3 linked regions of the Vreelandella piezotolerans genome follow. The protein of the gene in region 1 interacts with the protein of each later gene in a pairwise test. Links are inferred from orthologs where the notes say so. Each region holds a gene or a part of one and is shown on either strand. Other genes may lie near its edges.

Region 1 (4,920 bases):
GGTTCGAGGCACATGGTGCCAGCGTGTATGTCGCTCCCGAGGCGCTCGAAATGCTCGACGGCAGCGAAGTGGACTACGTCAACGAAGGCTTGAACCGCTTTTTCCGCTTCAACAACCCCAATGTCAAAGATCAGTGCGGCTGCGGTGAAAGCTTCACGGTCTAAGCCGCACGTTAAAGACCTAGCGTATATCACCGGTATTCATCCCCACCGGGAGGCGCTATAATCGCGGCCACTCGGCAGCCGGTGAAGTAGGCGGCATTGGCCGACCCTTTTTTCCTGCGCCGCCTCGGCTTTCCGAGGCGGCAATTTCTGCTTTATCCCTTTTGAGGAGATTTCTGCATGGCGACTGAACGTACTCTTTCCATCATCAAGCCCGATGCCGTTGCTAAAAATGCCATTGGCGACATCATCGCGCGCTTCGAAAAAGCCGGCCTGAAGGTCGTTGCCGCCAAAATGATGCACCTCTCCGAAGAGAAGGCTGGTGGCTTCTACGCCGAGCACAAAGAGCGCCCCTTCTTCAAAGACCTGGTCGGCTTCATGACCTCCGGTCCGGTCGTGGTACAGGTATTGGAAGGTGAAGGCGCCATTGCCAAAAACCGTGAGTTGATGGGCGCCACCAACCCGAAAGAAGCGGCTCCAGGCACCATCCGTGCCGACTTTGCGGAAACAATTGACGCCAACGCTGTCCATGGCTCTGATTCTCCGGAAAGCGCCGAGCGCGAAATTAGCTACTTCTTCGGTAACGACGAAATCTGCCCGCGCTAAATCAAGCGCTGCCGTTTCAACCTTCGTTGCCGGCCATTTTTGCGGGGGCTTTGCCCCCGCCTCTTCCTGAACGCTGACCGCCATGACCACCACCGTAGCTCAACACACGCCTGCCACTCGTACGACGCCGGACAACACCACGGCCGAACACCCAGCACCCGCTCGCCAGAACCTACTGGGACTCTCCCGCGAGCAGATGGAAGCGTTCTTTTTGTCGATCGGCGAAAAGAAATTTCGCGCCACGCAGGTCATGAAATGGATGCATCAGGAGGGCATCGACGACTTTACGGCGATGACCAACCTGTCGAAGGCCCTGCGCGACAAGCTCTCCCAGGTGGCCGAAATCCGCGGTCCAGGCGTCGTCTACGAAGGCACGTCTAGCGACGGCACGCGTAAATGGGTGTTAGAGGTAGAAGATGGCAGCTACGTCGAGACGGTGCTCATTCCTGCCGAAAACGGTAAGCGCCGCACGCTATGCGTCTCTTCCCAGGTGGGCTGCTCACTGGACTGCAGCTTCTGCTCGACCGGTAAACAGGGCTTTCAGCGTAATTTGACCGCCGCCGAGATCATCGGCCAAGTGTGGGTCGCCCAACGCAGCGTTGGCCCACGCCGTGATACCGCCAATCGCCCGGTGACCAACGTGGTCATGATGGGCATGGGCGAACCGCTGCTCAATTTCGATAACGTCGTGCCAGCCATGAAGCTGATGCTCGACGATAACGGTTACGGACTCTCCAAGCGCCGCGTCACGCTCTCCACTTCCGGCGTGGTGCCGATGATGGACAAACTGGGCGACGAACTGGATGTGAGCCTTGCCATCTCGCTACACGCCTCCACCGATGAGCTGCGCAACGAGCTGGTGCCGATCAACCGTAAGTACAACATACGTGCGCTGCTGGACGCCTGCCACCGCTACCTGGCCAAGTGCCCCGATAATCGTCAGGTCACCATCGAATACACGTTGATCAAAGACGTCAACGATCAGCAGGAACACGCTGAACAGCTCGCGGCACTGCTCAAGGAGCTGCCGTGCAAGATCAACCTGATTCCGTTCAACCCGTTCCCTCATTCAGGGTACGAGAAGCCGTCACGCAACCAAGTGATGCGCTTTCAACAGTGGCTCTACGATTTGGAGTACAACGCCACCGTACGAACCACCCGAGGCGATGATATCGACGCCGCCTGTGGCCAGCTGGTGGGCCGCGTGAAGGATCGTACCAAGCGCAGCGCACGCTACATTCAGTCTGTACAGCTCGACGCTGACTGACCGCTGTCGTCTTGACTTCCAACCGACACAGCGCTTTGATGGACACGTTTTTTGCCGGGCGCTTGGCAATCGCCCGCTGTATGGCAATGGTTCAACCCGACACAAGAGGGCGTAGATGATCGGTCACCGCAGGCGCATTATTTCCATCAGGATGCCCATGCTGTCCGTGCTTGCTGGCAGCCTGCTGCTAGCGGGTTGCGCCACCTCTGGTCAGGCCGTTCGCAGCGATGCCAATCCCGCTGCGGTAGAGGCGTATACCCAGCTTGGCGTCGCCTACTTAGAGCGTGATAACCTGACACGTGCCCTGAATGCCCTCGACCGCGCTTTGGAGCTAAACCCACGTCATCCCGAGGCACTTCAAGCCCTTGCGCTGGTCTACCAGCAGCAGGGAGAGAGCGAGCTTGCCAACCGTTATTTCGAACAAGCGCTAGATGCCGAGCCATCGTTCACCCGCGCACGTAACAACTACGCCGCGTTTTTGTACCAGCAGGAACAGTTTCCACAAGCCTGCGAACAGTTAGAAAGGGCATCCCAAGATGCCCAGTACGCCAATCGCGCCCAGCTATTCACCAACTTAGGGCAGTGCTATTTGGCCATCGACGAATTGGATAAGGCGCGCGAACGTTTGCAGCGCGCGCAAAGCATCGACCCGCGCAACCCCCGCGGGTATTTAATGTTAGCCGAACTCGAAATTTCACAGGGCAATTATGATCAGGCCTGGGCGCCGCTGCAGAACTACTTGCAGCTGGCAGGCCCCGACCCAGCAGCACTGGAACTGGCGATCGATGTCGCCCTCGCCCGCGGTGACGACGCCGCGGCCACCGACTACCAGCGCTTGCTCAACCGCTGATCAACGCTCTGATCACCACATTATTGAAGGATGCTCAGCCATGAGCGACACACAGTTACACGATAGCGTTACTCCAGCCCCCAGCACAGCAACCCCTGGTGAGTTGCTCTCGCGTCAACGCGAATCGCTTGGTGTTCCGTTAGCGGATGCCGCCCGCGCCCTCAACCTGCGCCCCGCCGTGGTGGATGGCCTAGAGCGCGATCACTACGAAGAGATTCCCGTCGCCGCCTATCGTCGCGGCTACCTTCGCGCCTATGCCAAATACCTGGGCATGGACGACCGCATGGTGCTCGACGCTTACCAAGCGCGCCATGGCACCAGCGATGCCGATCGCAAAGTAGCGCCAGTTGCCGTCACCAAGCCCCCCTCCAAGGTAGGTGCCTGGCTTTTCAAATTGGTCACCCTGTTGGTGATTGCGGGGTTGATTGCCGTGACGGTCGCTTGGTGGCAGAGCCGCGGCGGCAGCGAGCCGCCGAGCATTGGTACCTCTTCCACGATGGAAGATAACGAAGCGCCGATCAGCGAGCCAGCCCCCGAGCCCACGCCAGTCGCCACGCCGGTGATCACGCCCGAGCCTGCCGTCACGCAAGAGCCGACTAACGACACCGCTAGCGATGCCTCGCCTGACAGCGATCTCAGCGATGCGGCCACCGCACCGTTGGCGAGCAATGACGAGCCCGCACAGGCAAGCGATGAAACGCCTGCCGACCAAACGGCCGAGACCGAGGCCGCCGTCGAAGCCACCAACGCGCCTGAGGAAACCGTGGCCGAGGCGGCTCCCGCCGCCAACCCTAACCTGCTCGAACTGACGTTCAACGAGCAATCCTGGACCGAGATTTTCGATGCCAACAACCAGCGCGTGTTCGTCGGCCTGCAAAACCCCGGCACCACCGCCAGCGTTGAGGGCGAACCGCCTTTTCGTTTAACCGTTGGCAACGCCACTGGCGTGGAGCTGCGTTACCAAGGTGAGTTAGTCGACCTTGCCGAGCGCGCCGGTGCCAATAACGTTGCCCGCTTTACCCTGGGAGAGTGACCCGTCTTATGCACGCCCCTTCTCCGATCAAACGCCGCCCGTCACGCCAAATTCACGTTGGCAACGTCGCGGTGGGCGGTGATGCACCGATTTCAGTGCAAAGCATGACCAACACCAACACGCTGGACGTCGAGGCCACTGTCGGACAGATCCAGCAATTGGAAAAAGCCGGGGCGGATATCGTCCGCGTCTCGGTGCCCGATATGGATGCCGCAGAGGCCTTCGGCAAGATCAAGCAGCGCGTGGCCGTGCCGTTGGTGGCCGATATCCACTTCGATTACAAGATCGCGCTACGGGTCGCCGAGCTGGGCGTGGACTGTCTGCGCATCAACCCCGGCAATATTGGCCGGGAAGACCGCGTGCGCGCGGTGGTGAGCGCCGCCCGAGACCACGGCATTCCGATCCGTATCGGCGTGAACGCGGGGTCGCTGGAGAAAGACCTGCAAAAGAAGTATGGCGAACCCACGCCTGCGGCGCTGGTCGAGTCGGCGATGCGCCATATCGACCACCTGGATCGTCTCGATTTCCAAGAATTCAAAGTCAGCGTCAAAGCATCGGACGTGTTCATGGCCGTGGCCGCCTATCGCGACCTGGCAAACCGCATCGAGCAGCCGCTGCACCTGGGCATTACCGAAGCGGGCGGCCTGCGCTCGGGCACGGTGAAATCGTCCATTGGCCTGGGCATGCTGCTGATGGACGGTATCGGCGACACGATTCGCGTCTCGCTGGCCGCCGACCCGGTAGAAGAGATCAAGGTCGGGTTCGACATGCTCAAGAGCCTGAAGTTGCGCGCCAAGGGAATCAACTTCATTGCTTGCCCGAGCTGCTCGCGGCAGAACTTTGACGTCATCAGCACCATGAACCAGCTCGAAGAGCGGCTTGAAGACGTGATGACACCGCTGGACGTCTCGGTGATTGGCTGTGTGGTCAACGGCCCTGGCGAAGCCAAGGAGACCGATATCGGCCTCACCGGCGGCTCGCCTGCCAATTTGGTCTATATCGA
Region 2 (5,233 bases), 820 kb from region 1 along the record:
TGCAAGTAGCCAGGGTCGGCTTTATCGGTCAGCAGGTTGAACGAATAGCACATGTGCAGGCGCTTGCCGCCCTGGGAGTACTCCGCCATCACGCCGAGCGCATCGTCGTCACCCACTTCACCTACGCTCGTGGTGCCGGGGTACTCATCCAGCAGCGCCCGCAGCCGCTCCAGAAACACCAGATTTTCCGGCTGGGTTTTGTCGTATTGGTGGAGCTGATAGCCGTAGGGGTTGTCGGGGCGAACGCCCAGGAAGCTCTCGGTAACTTCCTGGCGCGGCGGGTTGTCTTTTAACTCGCCGTGGGTGCAGAAGTTCACCGCATCCAGCCGGAAGCCATCCACGCCGCGCTCCAACCAGAAGCGCACCTCTTCCAGCATGGCGTCGACCACCGCAGGGGTGCGGAAGTTAAGATCCGGCTGGCTGGCCAAGAAGTTATGCAGGTAGTACTGGCAGCGGCGGGTATCCCACTGCCAGGCGCTGCCGCCGAATACCGACTGCCAGTTGGTGGGCGGCGCGCCGTCGGGTTTGGGATCGGCCCATACGTACCAGTCGGCTTTGGGGTTGTCGCGGCTTTGGCGGCTCTCTTCGAACCACACGTGCTGGTCGGAGGTGTGGGACATCACCTGATCGATCGTCACTTTCAGCCCCCGCGCGTGGGCCGCTTCGACCAGGCGGTCGAAGTCTTCCAGCGTGCCGAACATGGGGTCGACATCGCGGTAGTTGCTGATGTCGTAGCCGAAATCTTTCATCGGCGAGGTAAAAAACGGCGACAGCCAAATCGCATCGACGTTTAATGAAGCGATGTAGTCGAGCTTGTCGATCACCCCTTTCAAATCGCCAATGCCGTCGCCGTGACTGTCCATAAAGCTACGCGGGTAGATTTGGTAAATCACCGCGCCGCGCCACCAGTCGGCTCCTTGGCTGCCAACGTAGTGAGAAGTAGAAGGTGTCTGCATCATGGTCCTTATCCTTGTTATTACCGACGGTGTCTCAAATCGTTGAGTCATCACCTATGGCTGGCATGATGCAGGCTACGCCGCTTGATAGAATCCTCCCCCACTGGACGCATCAGGCGTAGGCGTGGGGAGGAGTGGTCACACGGCGCCTCACTCCCCCTGAATATGCGCCATGAGTTGCCCTGCCAGCGCAATGGCTTCGTCTCGGCGGCGAATGTTCTGCTTTTGGTAAAGGCTGCGGATATGGGTCTTGATGGTCGTCGGCGCCACCGAGAGCTGTTCGGCAATCTGCTCATTGGAGAGCCCGGCGTGGATCAACCCCAGGATTTGCCATTCGCGTCGGGTGAGCGGCGAGGTGCGAATCAGCTCCGGCACGTCAGGTCTTGCGACGATATCCGCGATCACCGTTTCGTCCAATATCAAGCGTCGGGCGCTTCCAAAGTCTTTCTGCTGACCCGCCAGCGCCAGCAGCCGCTCTGCCCTCGCCTGCTCCAAGGCTGATAGCGTGCCGTCCGTCAATAAGCCCGACAGCAGATCTCCCAGCGGTTTGCCCATGCGCAAAAAGCTGCCTATCAACGCCGTGCGAGACGCCAAACTGAGCGCTTGATGCATATGGTGCCGGGCTTGCTCCTCCTGGCCAGCCGACCACGCAGCGGCCGCGAGGCAGAGCTGGTTGCGGTTGGCATCGGTGACCAGCCCAAGTCTTTGAGTATGGACTTCGAGTGCTTCCAGCAGCGCGCGGGCCTCATCAAAGCGGCCCAGCAGCGTAAGCGCCCGAGCGTGATTGCGTACGTTGCATTGGGCAAAGTGGTTGGTGGCCCCTTCGGTGATGGGCGCGGGCGCTTCCTGACGCCAGCGCTCCACAGCGTCGAGGTCTTGCGTGGAGTGCCACCAGGCCAGCAGCGTGGCGTGGGCATTGGCGACCCAGTCGATATGGTAATCGCCTTCGGCCAGGATTTTACGCAGCCGCCGAATATGGTCAGCGCACTGAGCCTGATCGCCACGGCTCTGGGCAATTTTGGCCAGTTGAATGTGGCACTGCAGCGTCCAGCGCTCGCCCTGGTTGTCGAGCACGGCAATGCCTTTGAGCGCGGCCTGCTCGGCTTCATCCAGGCGGTGCCACTCCCAAAGCACCTGGCTGCGAATCCGGTAGAGAAACTCCGCCACGGGCAGGTGCTCGAGCTCTGCCCGCTCCAGAAGGGCAAAAGCGCGCTCTTGAATATCGTAAGCGGCCTGCAAGCGCCCCTGGGCCACCAGCGTTTCCGACTGATGGCAGAATGACCACAGCAGTAGCTGGTGATCCTCTCGCTGGCGTGCCAGACGCTCCACCTCGCGCACCCGTTGCAGCGACTCGTCCAGATAGCCCAGCACGAAACGCGCCTCGCTCAAGATGGCGGTCGCGGTCAGCGGGGTGGAGGCTAAATAGCGGGCGGGCACGGCCAGCGCCTGTTCAGCGAGCGGCGCAGCGCGCTCGGCGTTGCCCTGATTGATCGCTAATTGGGCGCGCAGGGTGGCAAACTCGGCCGTCAGCCGCTGCCACTCTGGGGCCTCCAGCTGCGCTTCGATCCATTGGATGACTCGTGCGGTGATATCGAACTGGAACTGCGCATGGGAGACCCAGCCGTAGAGCAGCGCCAGCTCTGGGCGTGTCGAGATTTGCGGCTCCCCCAGCAGCCCAAGCCCTTGAGCCAGCAGCGCGTAGGCCCCGCTGGCCAACAGCGCTGGCCCTTGCGCGACCAGTAGACTGGCCACCTCCTCGGGCGATTCCGCCAAAATGGCTTGGCGCAACGCCATGATCGGGTCGTTGAGTGCCAGCCAGGCTTGGCTGGCCCGCTGGTGCAGGGTGCGCTGGGTGGCCAAGCTAAGCTCGTGGCGGCGGTGGCGCAGGTACTCCCCGAACAGCCGTTGAAAGCGGTACCACTGGGCGTGGGGGTCGGGCCGCTCGATGAATAGCCCCGCTTGCTCGAAGGCATCGAGCCGCTGGGTAAGCCGCTCGCCCTCCAGCAGGCGCGCCATCAATTCAGGTGAGAAGCGCTCCAGCACACCGAGCTGCAGTAGTAGCTCTCGCTCCTCAGGGGGCAGCGCCTCGGCCAGCCGTTCATCGAACCAGGCCACAAAATCGGGATGACCGCCGTTTAGCCGCTCGACCAGCGCATCGAATCCGGCGCGAGTCGTCGTACGCTCCACCAGCCAGTTCAGGGCCATCACCCAGCCGCCGCTGCGGCGCAGCGCCCGCTCCAGGCTCACCCGAGTAGGCGGAAAACTGAGCTGCTCGGCGCAGAGGGTTTGCGCCTCTTCGCTATCGAAGGCCAGGGCGCTTAGATCGATCTCTTCGAGTTCGCCCCGCAGCCGCAGGCTGGCAAGGCCCAGCGCAGGCCGGGAGCGACTGGCTAGGGTCAGGGTCAGCCAGGGCGGCTGATGACGCAGCCAGTGGGCAAGCCCCGCCAGAATATCGGGGTGCGTCAGGTGCTCGAACTCATCCACGACCAGCCGACAAGCCGTCCGCTGCTTCGGCAGCTCGCCCAGCCAGCGCTCTAGCTGCTCCACGCAGTCCGCCGCCTCAGACAAAGGCGACAGCGGCGCATCCTCACGTAACAGCGTATCGATGGCGGCTTGCCAGTAGCGTAAAAAGCGCTCGGGCCGATTGTCGCGCTGGTCCAGGCGCAGCCAAGCGGCGTCTTGCTCCAGGGCGGGTAGGCGTTCTGCCAGTAGCGTGGTCTTTCCGTAGCCCGACGGGGCTTGAACGAGAAGCAGGCGCACGCGCTCGTTCAATGCAAAGGCATCATTGAGGCGCGGCCTTGCCACGACGCCCAGTGGCAACGTCGGTGCGGTAAGCTTTTCTTGTAGCAGCGGCATGGCCCTCTCCTATGTGTCTACCAACGTCCTCGTCTATGACTTAGGCTACTTATTTGGACAATAAAAAGCCCGCGACGAGTCGCGGGCAACCGGCATGGGCAGATGGCGCTCATGCCGCCATGAGATCGAAAGCAGTCTTGCTAGCGAGCGGTACTCCCCTAGAACCATACTTCGGTTTGGACACCGAAGGTGAACTCACCACCTGTGAAGCCGTCGCTGCCCAGCGAGCTGGCACCGTAGCTATTCAGGCTCTCATCCCAGTCGCTGTAGGTGGTGAACAGACGGATTTCAGGACGCTTCCAGAACCCGCCCACTTCCGGCTTGAAGGTCGGGGCGATAGTGAACTTCATGTAGTCGCCGTCCACCGCATTGCGGCCGCTGTAACCCTGCGGTTCGAAGTCCATCCACTGGTAGCTGGCTTCGTACTGCATTTCGAAGTTTTGGTTGATTTCGTTCGCCAGGCGAACGTTCAGCGTGGCCCAATCATAGCTATCGCCACTAGCAAAACGGTCGTCGCTGGTTTCCGCCAGGATGGCCGGCGCAATGCGCCACTGCGGGGCAATGTAGGTCGTGCCGTAGAGGGCAAGGCGCGTTGCGCTGGCATCATCGGTCAAGTCGCCGTTGCTACCCAAGCCTTTCACCTCGGCACCCAGGCCTTGGCCGTGCAGTACGGCGGCCTTGAAGTTACCGTCGCCCAACCCAAAGAAGCTATCACCGTGGTAGGCCACCATGGTGTGCCAACCGGTATCGGCAGCGGTTTGGCCGACGCCGATGTCGCGCTCGTCGTTATCGGCAGCGGACATGCCGTTGACCATCACCTGCCAGTTACCGAAGTAGTTGTTGGAGGTCAGGACAAGGTTGTCGGTATCGCTGTTTTCGCCGTCCAAACCGGGGTTTTCACGGTTGACGACCGGGAAGTCGCTGAAGCTGCGACCATAGAGCGAGAAGTTGGTTTTCCAGTTCTCCGCCAGCTGCACGTCGTACACACCACCACCGGTACCGGCGAGAAAGACCACGTCGCTGTCAAGCCAGTGAATGTCGAAGTTATTGCGATCGAAGCGCTTACCCGCCCAGATCGAGGCGTTCTCGAAGGCCCCTGTAAAGCTCGGCAAATCGCTGAACTCTGCGTACACCTGACGCACGTTCAGGTTGGTGTCATCGCCCACCCAGTCGTTGCTGGAGTTGGTGCCATGGGCCAGCATGGTGGTGTAGCGGGCTTTGGCGCCGTTATCGAACTGCATGCGGTAGTTCAGGATCGCTTCAGAGTAGGTGTCCGGCTCGTTGCCCAAACGCCCCACCGCCCCACCGTTACCACCGGCGGGCGTTAGGTACGGGCCACCCGGTGCACTTTTGCCATCTTCACCAATCAGCAGGCCAGATCGGGCGTAAACGTTAAACGAAAAGCCCTCTTCGCCGCTGGC
Region 3 (4,842 bases), 1.6 Mb from region 1 along the record:
GCTGCCCACGCAGGTATTGGCTTCGACGAGTTGGTCTTGCGGATCCTACAGACTGCCCTCTCAGCGGCCAGCGCATCATGATGGGCTCGGTAAAAGGGACGTTATGAAAAAACGCAACGCATGGTTGGGCGTTGTGCTATTGGCGCTGCTGCTGGGTGCCGGTGGTCGAGCGCTATGGCTATGGTTGGATCGCCCCATCGAGCGCGTGTCGATACGAGGCGAATGGGAGTACGTCAGCGCCGACTATCTGCGCACTCAGTTAGCACCCTTGGTACAAGAGGCAACGTGGCTATCGGCTGACTTGGGGGAGCTTCGGCGCCGTGCGCTCACCATCGGCTGGCTCAATGAAGTGCGAATCTCGCGTGAGTGGCCGAATGCGTTGGTGTTCGAACTGGTAGAGCAGACGCCAGTGGCGCGCTGGAACGATGACTTTCTTTTGAATCCCGAAGGCGAGCCGTTTGCTTTTGCGCCTCTAACCGTACCGGCAGGGCTTCCCGACTTGGCAGGACCAAGTGGCAGCAGTGAAGAGGTGTTGGCTTACTATCAGCGCTTGTTACCCCATTTTGCCGGGTTATCGCTATCCCTCTCTCAGCTGCGGTTAGAACCGCGCGGAGCTTGGCGTTTGCAGCTATCCAGTGGTGCCTGGGTCATGCTGGGTCGCCGCCAGCACGGCGAGCGTTTAGCGAGATTGTCAGCCTCATGGCAGCGCGAGCTGGCGAATGTCAGTGATCATATTCGTTACATCGATTTGCGTTACCCTAACGGAGTAGCGGTCGCTTGGCATGGAGAAACAGAGTTTCAGGAAAATGAGTCCACTCCCAGTGCAGAGTAACGTTCGATGACAATGTGCAAAAAGCGGGTAAAGGTGAGTGATCGCCAACGCTGAAAAAGCCGCAAATGGGGTTTAAATTGCGGCTAAAGCCAATTATCGTGGGTACGGACTAGTCGTATAGCGTCTATTGTTTCTATACTATGTGTCGAGCGGAGCTGTGGGTCTGTTTTTATTATCCAGTCAGCGGTTAACCCGCATCAGCGAGTTTCAAGTTTAACGTTACTAATTTTAATTTGGCGGAAGCTCTTTTTTGCTCAGGCAAATAATGTACCCGCCGTATTCATTAAAACAATGGCAAGGAGATTTACCGACTCATGGCAGGCTCACCCAACGCATCCAATATGGTTGTCGGGCTGGACATTGGAACGTCCAAGGTCGTCGCAATAGTCGGTCAACCCACCGATGACGGTGGAATTGAAATTGCCGGTATCGGTTCTCATCCGTCGCGCGGCATGAAGCGTGGTGTCGTCATCAACATCGAATCAACGGTTCAGTCGATTCAACGTGCTGTCGAAGAGGCGGAGTTGATGGCAGGTTGCGATATCCACTCGGTGTATGTGGGTGTGGCGGGCAGTCATATTAGCTCGATGAACTCCGATGGCGTAGTGGCCATTAAAGAGCGTGAAGTGACGCCGTCCGATATCGACCGGGTGATCGATTCTGCTCGCGCGCGGGCGATCTCCGAAGGCCAACGCGTACTGCACGTATTGCCTCAGGAGTTCTCGATCGACGCCCAAGGGGGCATCCGAGAGCCGCTGGGCATGTCGGGCGTTCGTCTGGAAGCGCAAGTGCATTTGGTCACGGCAGCCCTCAACGCCGTCCAGAATATCGAGAAGTGCGTACGACGCTGTGGTTTGGATGTCGACGCGATCATTCTCGAACAGCTGGCGTCGAGTATGGCCGTGCTGACCGAAGACGAGCGAGAGCTCGGGGTGTGCATGGTCGATATTGGTGGCGGCACGACCGATATGGCGATTTTCAGCGAAGGTGCCATTCGTCATACGGCGGTGATTCCCATTGCCGGTGATCAAGTCACTAACGATATTGCTATGGCGTTACGTACCCCGACGCAGCACGCTGAAGAGATCAAAGTGAAGTATGCTTGCGCGCTAACCCAGTTAGCGGCAAGTGATGAGATGATCAAGGTTCCCAGTGTCGGTGATCGTCCGGCCAGAGATCTGTCACGCCAAGCGCTGGCAGAGGTGGTCGAGCCGCGTTACGAAGAGCTGTTTACCTTGGTAAGAGACGAATTACGCCGCAGCGGCTATGAAGATATGGTGGCTGCGGGTGTGGTGCTCACCGGCGGCACTTCGCGCATGGAGGGTGTAAGCGAGCTGGCAGAAGAGATATTTCACATGCCGGTTCGTATTGCCTGCCCGCAAAATGTCAGAGGCTTGGCAGATGTGGTTCGCAATCCTATCTATGCGACGGGCGTTGGTTTGCTGCATTATGCACTGCAGGAAACGCGTCATGGGCAAGGCCTAGAAAGCCACGGGGGAGGCGTTGCGGCCCATAAAGGGCGTAACGAATTAGCCCGGCGTGATATCAAGGATGGCCATTCGGCGCTGGCAAGAATCAAAGGCTGGTTCAAAGGAAATTTCTGATAGGGCCGCAAGCGCGGTTCAGGAGACGGGGCTTATGTTCGAATTGGTAGATAACGCACCCTCGAGCAGTGCGGTCATCAAAGTAGTGGGCGTTGGCGGCGGTGGCGGTAACGCTGTCAACCATATGGTCGAAAGCAACATCGAAGGCGTCGAGTTCATTTGCGCCAACACCGATGCTCAGGCCCTCAAGCGCGTATCGGCAAAGACGGTGCTGCAGTTGGGTGGTGAAATCACCAAAGGGCTCGGGGCAGGTGCTAACCCTGAAGTAGGGCGGCAGGCGGCCATGGAAGACCGTGAGCGCATTGCCGAACTGCTGAGCGGCGCCGACATGGTCTTCATTACGGCAGGTATGGGCGGCGGCACCGGCACTGGCGGGGCGCCCGTCGTAGCGCAAGTCGCCAAAGAGCTTGGCATTTTGACGGTGGCCGTGGTGACACGCCCCTTCCCCTTCGAAGGGCCCAAGCGAATGCGTGCGGCAGAAGAGGGAATGAAAGAGCTCTCCGAGCATGTCGACTCGTTGATCACTATTCCCAACGAAAAGCTGCTGTCGGTCCTAGGCAAGAACGCCACGCTGCTGACGGCGTTCAGCGCAGCCAACGATGTGCTGCTGGGCGCGGTGCAGGGTATTGCAGAGCTGATCACCAGCCCAGGGATCATCAACGTGGACTTTGCCGATGTGCGCACCGTCATGTCAGAAATGGGCATGGCCATGATGGGGACCGGCGGCGCTACGGGGGAAAACCGCGCCCGTGAAGCCGCTGAAAAAGCCATTCGCAGCCCGCTACTCGAGGATATCGATCTTCATGGCGCGCGCGGTATTCTGGTCAACATTACCGCAGGCCCGGATCTTTCCATCGGCGAATTCAACGATGTGGGTGCAACGGTCCAAGAATTTGCATCTCAAGAGGCGACCATCGTGGTGGGTACCTCCATCGATATGGAAATGTCCGATGAGCTGCGCGTTACGGTGGTGGCGGCCGGACTGGATGGTAGCAAAGCCAAGGCGACGGCGGCGCGAGAACCGGCTCGTCGCTCTGCGGCGGAAGCCGGTGGTTCCGATTATCGTAAATTGCAGCAACCCACTGTCATGCGCCAGCAAGCCACGGCACGCGCCGAAGCTCCCGATGCAGCGCCAAAGCCGCGTGCTGAAAAGCGTCGTGCAGCGGATGCCGACGACTACTTGGATATCCCCGCGTTCCTGCGTCGTCAAGCGGATTAACCCCCGCCATCGGGTTCATTGCAGCAGCAAACGAGAGTTTTATTGGTTAAAACGCTCGTTTGCTGTTAAAGTGAACACTGTTTGATAACTTTCTTCCTTTGCGGATCCTGTAGCAGCTTGCTGCAAGCCGCCGTCATTAGAGCTTGACCACTACCCATGATCAGACAACGCACACTACAAAACGTCATTCGCGCCACTGGAGTGGGTCTGCACTCCGGCAAAAAAGTCCATATGGCTTTGCGTCCGGCACCGGCCAACACCGGCATTGTGTTTGTCAGAACCGATCTGGATCCCGTGGTACATGTGCCTGCCCGTGCCGAACTGGTTGAAGACACCACGCTGTGCACGGCGCTCTCTTATGAAGGTGTCAAAGTCGCGACCGTCGAGCACCTTATGTCCGCCTTTGCGGGCTTGGGCATCGATAATGCCTACGTCGATATCAGTGCCCCGGAAGTGCCCATCATGGATGGTAGCGCCAGCCCATTTGTCTTTTTGATTCAGTCTGCGGGCATTTTGGAGCAAGAGGCGGCCAAGAAATTCATTCGCATCAAGCGCCGCATTGGTGTGACCGATGGTGATAAAGAAGCCACTTTTTTGCCTCACCAAGGTTTTAAAGTGTCGTTTGCCATCGATTTCGACCATCCGGTTTTCGAGCAGCAGAAGCAAACTGCGCTGATCGACTTTTCGACCACGTCGTTCGTCAAAGAAGTCTCCCGTGCGCGAACTTTTGGCTTCATGCGCGATCTCGAGTACCTTCGCTCCAACAATTTGGCTCTTGGGGGCAGCCTCGAGAATGCGATCGTTGTTGATGATTACCGTATCGTCAATGAAGGTGGCCTGCGCTATGAAGATGAGTTCGTCAAACACAAGGTGCTAGATGCCATCGGTGACCTGTATCAGTTGGGCTATAGTTTGATTGGCGAATTCCGCGGCGTGAAATCAGGCCATGCGCTCAATAACCAGCTGTGCCGTGAGCTAATGGCTCAGCCTGATGCCTATGAAATTGTCACGTTCGAAGAAGAGAAAGCCGTGGCACCCATCTCTTATGCGGCTCCAGCGATGGCGTAATTCGTCAAAATAAAAATGTCTGGGGCGTTGAGTTGAAAACGTGACATGGCTCCCCATCTATAAAGCACTGCTTCGGCGGTGCTTTTTGCGTGTAAGGGGAGGCGCTTTTAAATTACGTT

The links.
Region 2: the proteins of rlmN (region 1) and malT interact in binary tests that used the Escherichia coli proteins (3 or more experiments, as listed by UniProt). The link is inferred for Vreelandella piezotolerans from one-to-one orthologs.
Region 3: the proteins of rlmN (region 1) and ftsZ interact in binary tests that used the Escherichia coli proteins (3 or more experiments, as listed by UniProt). The link is inferred for Vreelandella piezotolerans from one-to-one orthologs.

The regions. Positions count from the first base shown.
Region 1 is NZ_CP048602.1:688,235-693,154, reverse strand. What follows is about bases 1-2,941. They hold rlmN (dual-specificity RNA methyltransferase RlmN), read left to right. Parts: upstream 1-849; coding sequence 850-2,034; downstream 2,035-2,941. Other genes in these bases: GYM47_RS03200 (RodZ domain-containing protein), read left to right, coding at 2,925-2,941; pilW (type IV pilus biogenesis/stability protein PilW), read left to right, coding at 2,150-2,884; ndk (nucleoside-diphosphate kinase), read left to right, coding at 342-767; GYM47_RS03220 (HesB/IscA family protein), read left to right, coding at 1-164. In the rest of the region: more of GYM47_RS03200, read left to right, coding at 2,942-3,917; ispG (flavodoxin-dependent (E)-4-hydroxy-3-methylbut-2-enyl-diphosphate synthase), read left to right, coding at 3,926-4,920.
Region 2 is NZ_CP048602.1:1,504,465-1,509,697, reverse strand. What follows is about bases 907-4,160. They hold malT (HTH-type transcriptional regulator MalT), read right to left. Parts: upstream 3,813-4,160; coding sequence 1,107-3,812; downstream 907-1,106. Other genes in these bases: GYM47_RS06915 (carbohydrate porin), read right to left, coding at 3,971-4,160; GYM47_RS06925 (alpha-amylase family glycosyl hydrolase), read right to left, coding at 907-959. Also shown: more of GYM47_RS06925, read right to left, coding at 1-906; more of GYM47_RS06915, read right to left, coding at 4,161-5,233. UniProt on the Escherichia coli protein: Positively regulates the transcription of the maltose regulon whose gene products are responsible for uptake and catabolism of malto-oligosaccharides.
Region 3 is NZ_CP048602.1:2,295,154-2,299,995, reverse strand. What follows is about bases 1,700-4,562. They hold ftsZ (cell division protein FtsZ), read left to right. Parts: upstream 1,700-2,470; coding sequence 2,471-3,655; downstream 3,656-4,562. Other genes in these bases: lpxC (UDP-3-O-acyl-N-acetylglucosamine deacetylase), read left to right, coding at 3,812-4,562; ftsA (cell division protein FtsA), read left to right, coding at 1,700-2,436. In the rest of the region: GYM47_RS10580 (D-alanine--D-alanine ligase), read left to right, coding at 1-81; GYM47_RS10575 (cell division protein FtsQ/DivIB), read left to right, coding at 104-832; more of ftsA, read left to right, coding at 1,147-1,699; more of lpxC, read left to right, coding at 4,563-4,723; GYM47_RS10555 (DUF721 domain-containing protein), read right to left, coding at 4,836-4,842. UniProt on the Escherichia coli protein: Essential cell division protein that forms a contractile ring structure (Z ring) at the future cell division site. The regulation of the ring assembly controls the timing and the location of cell division.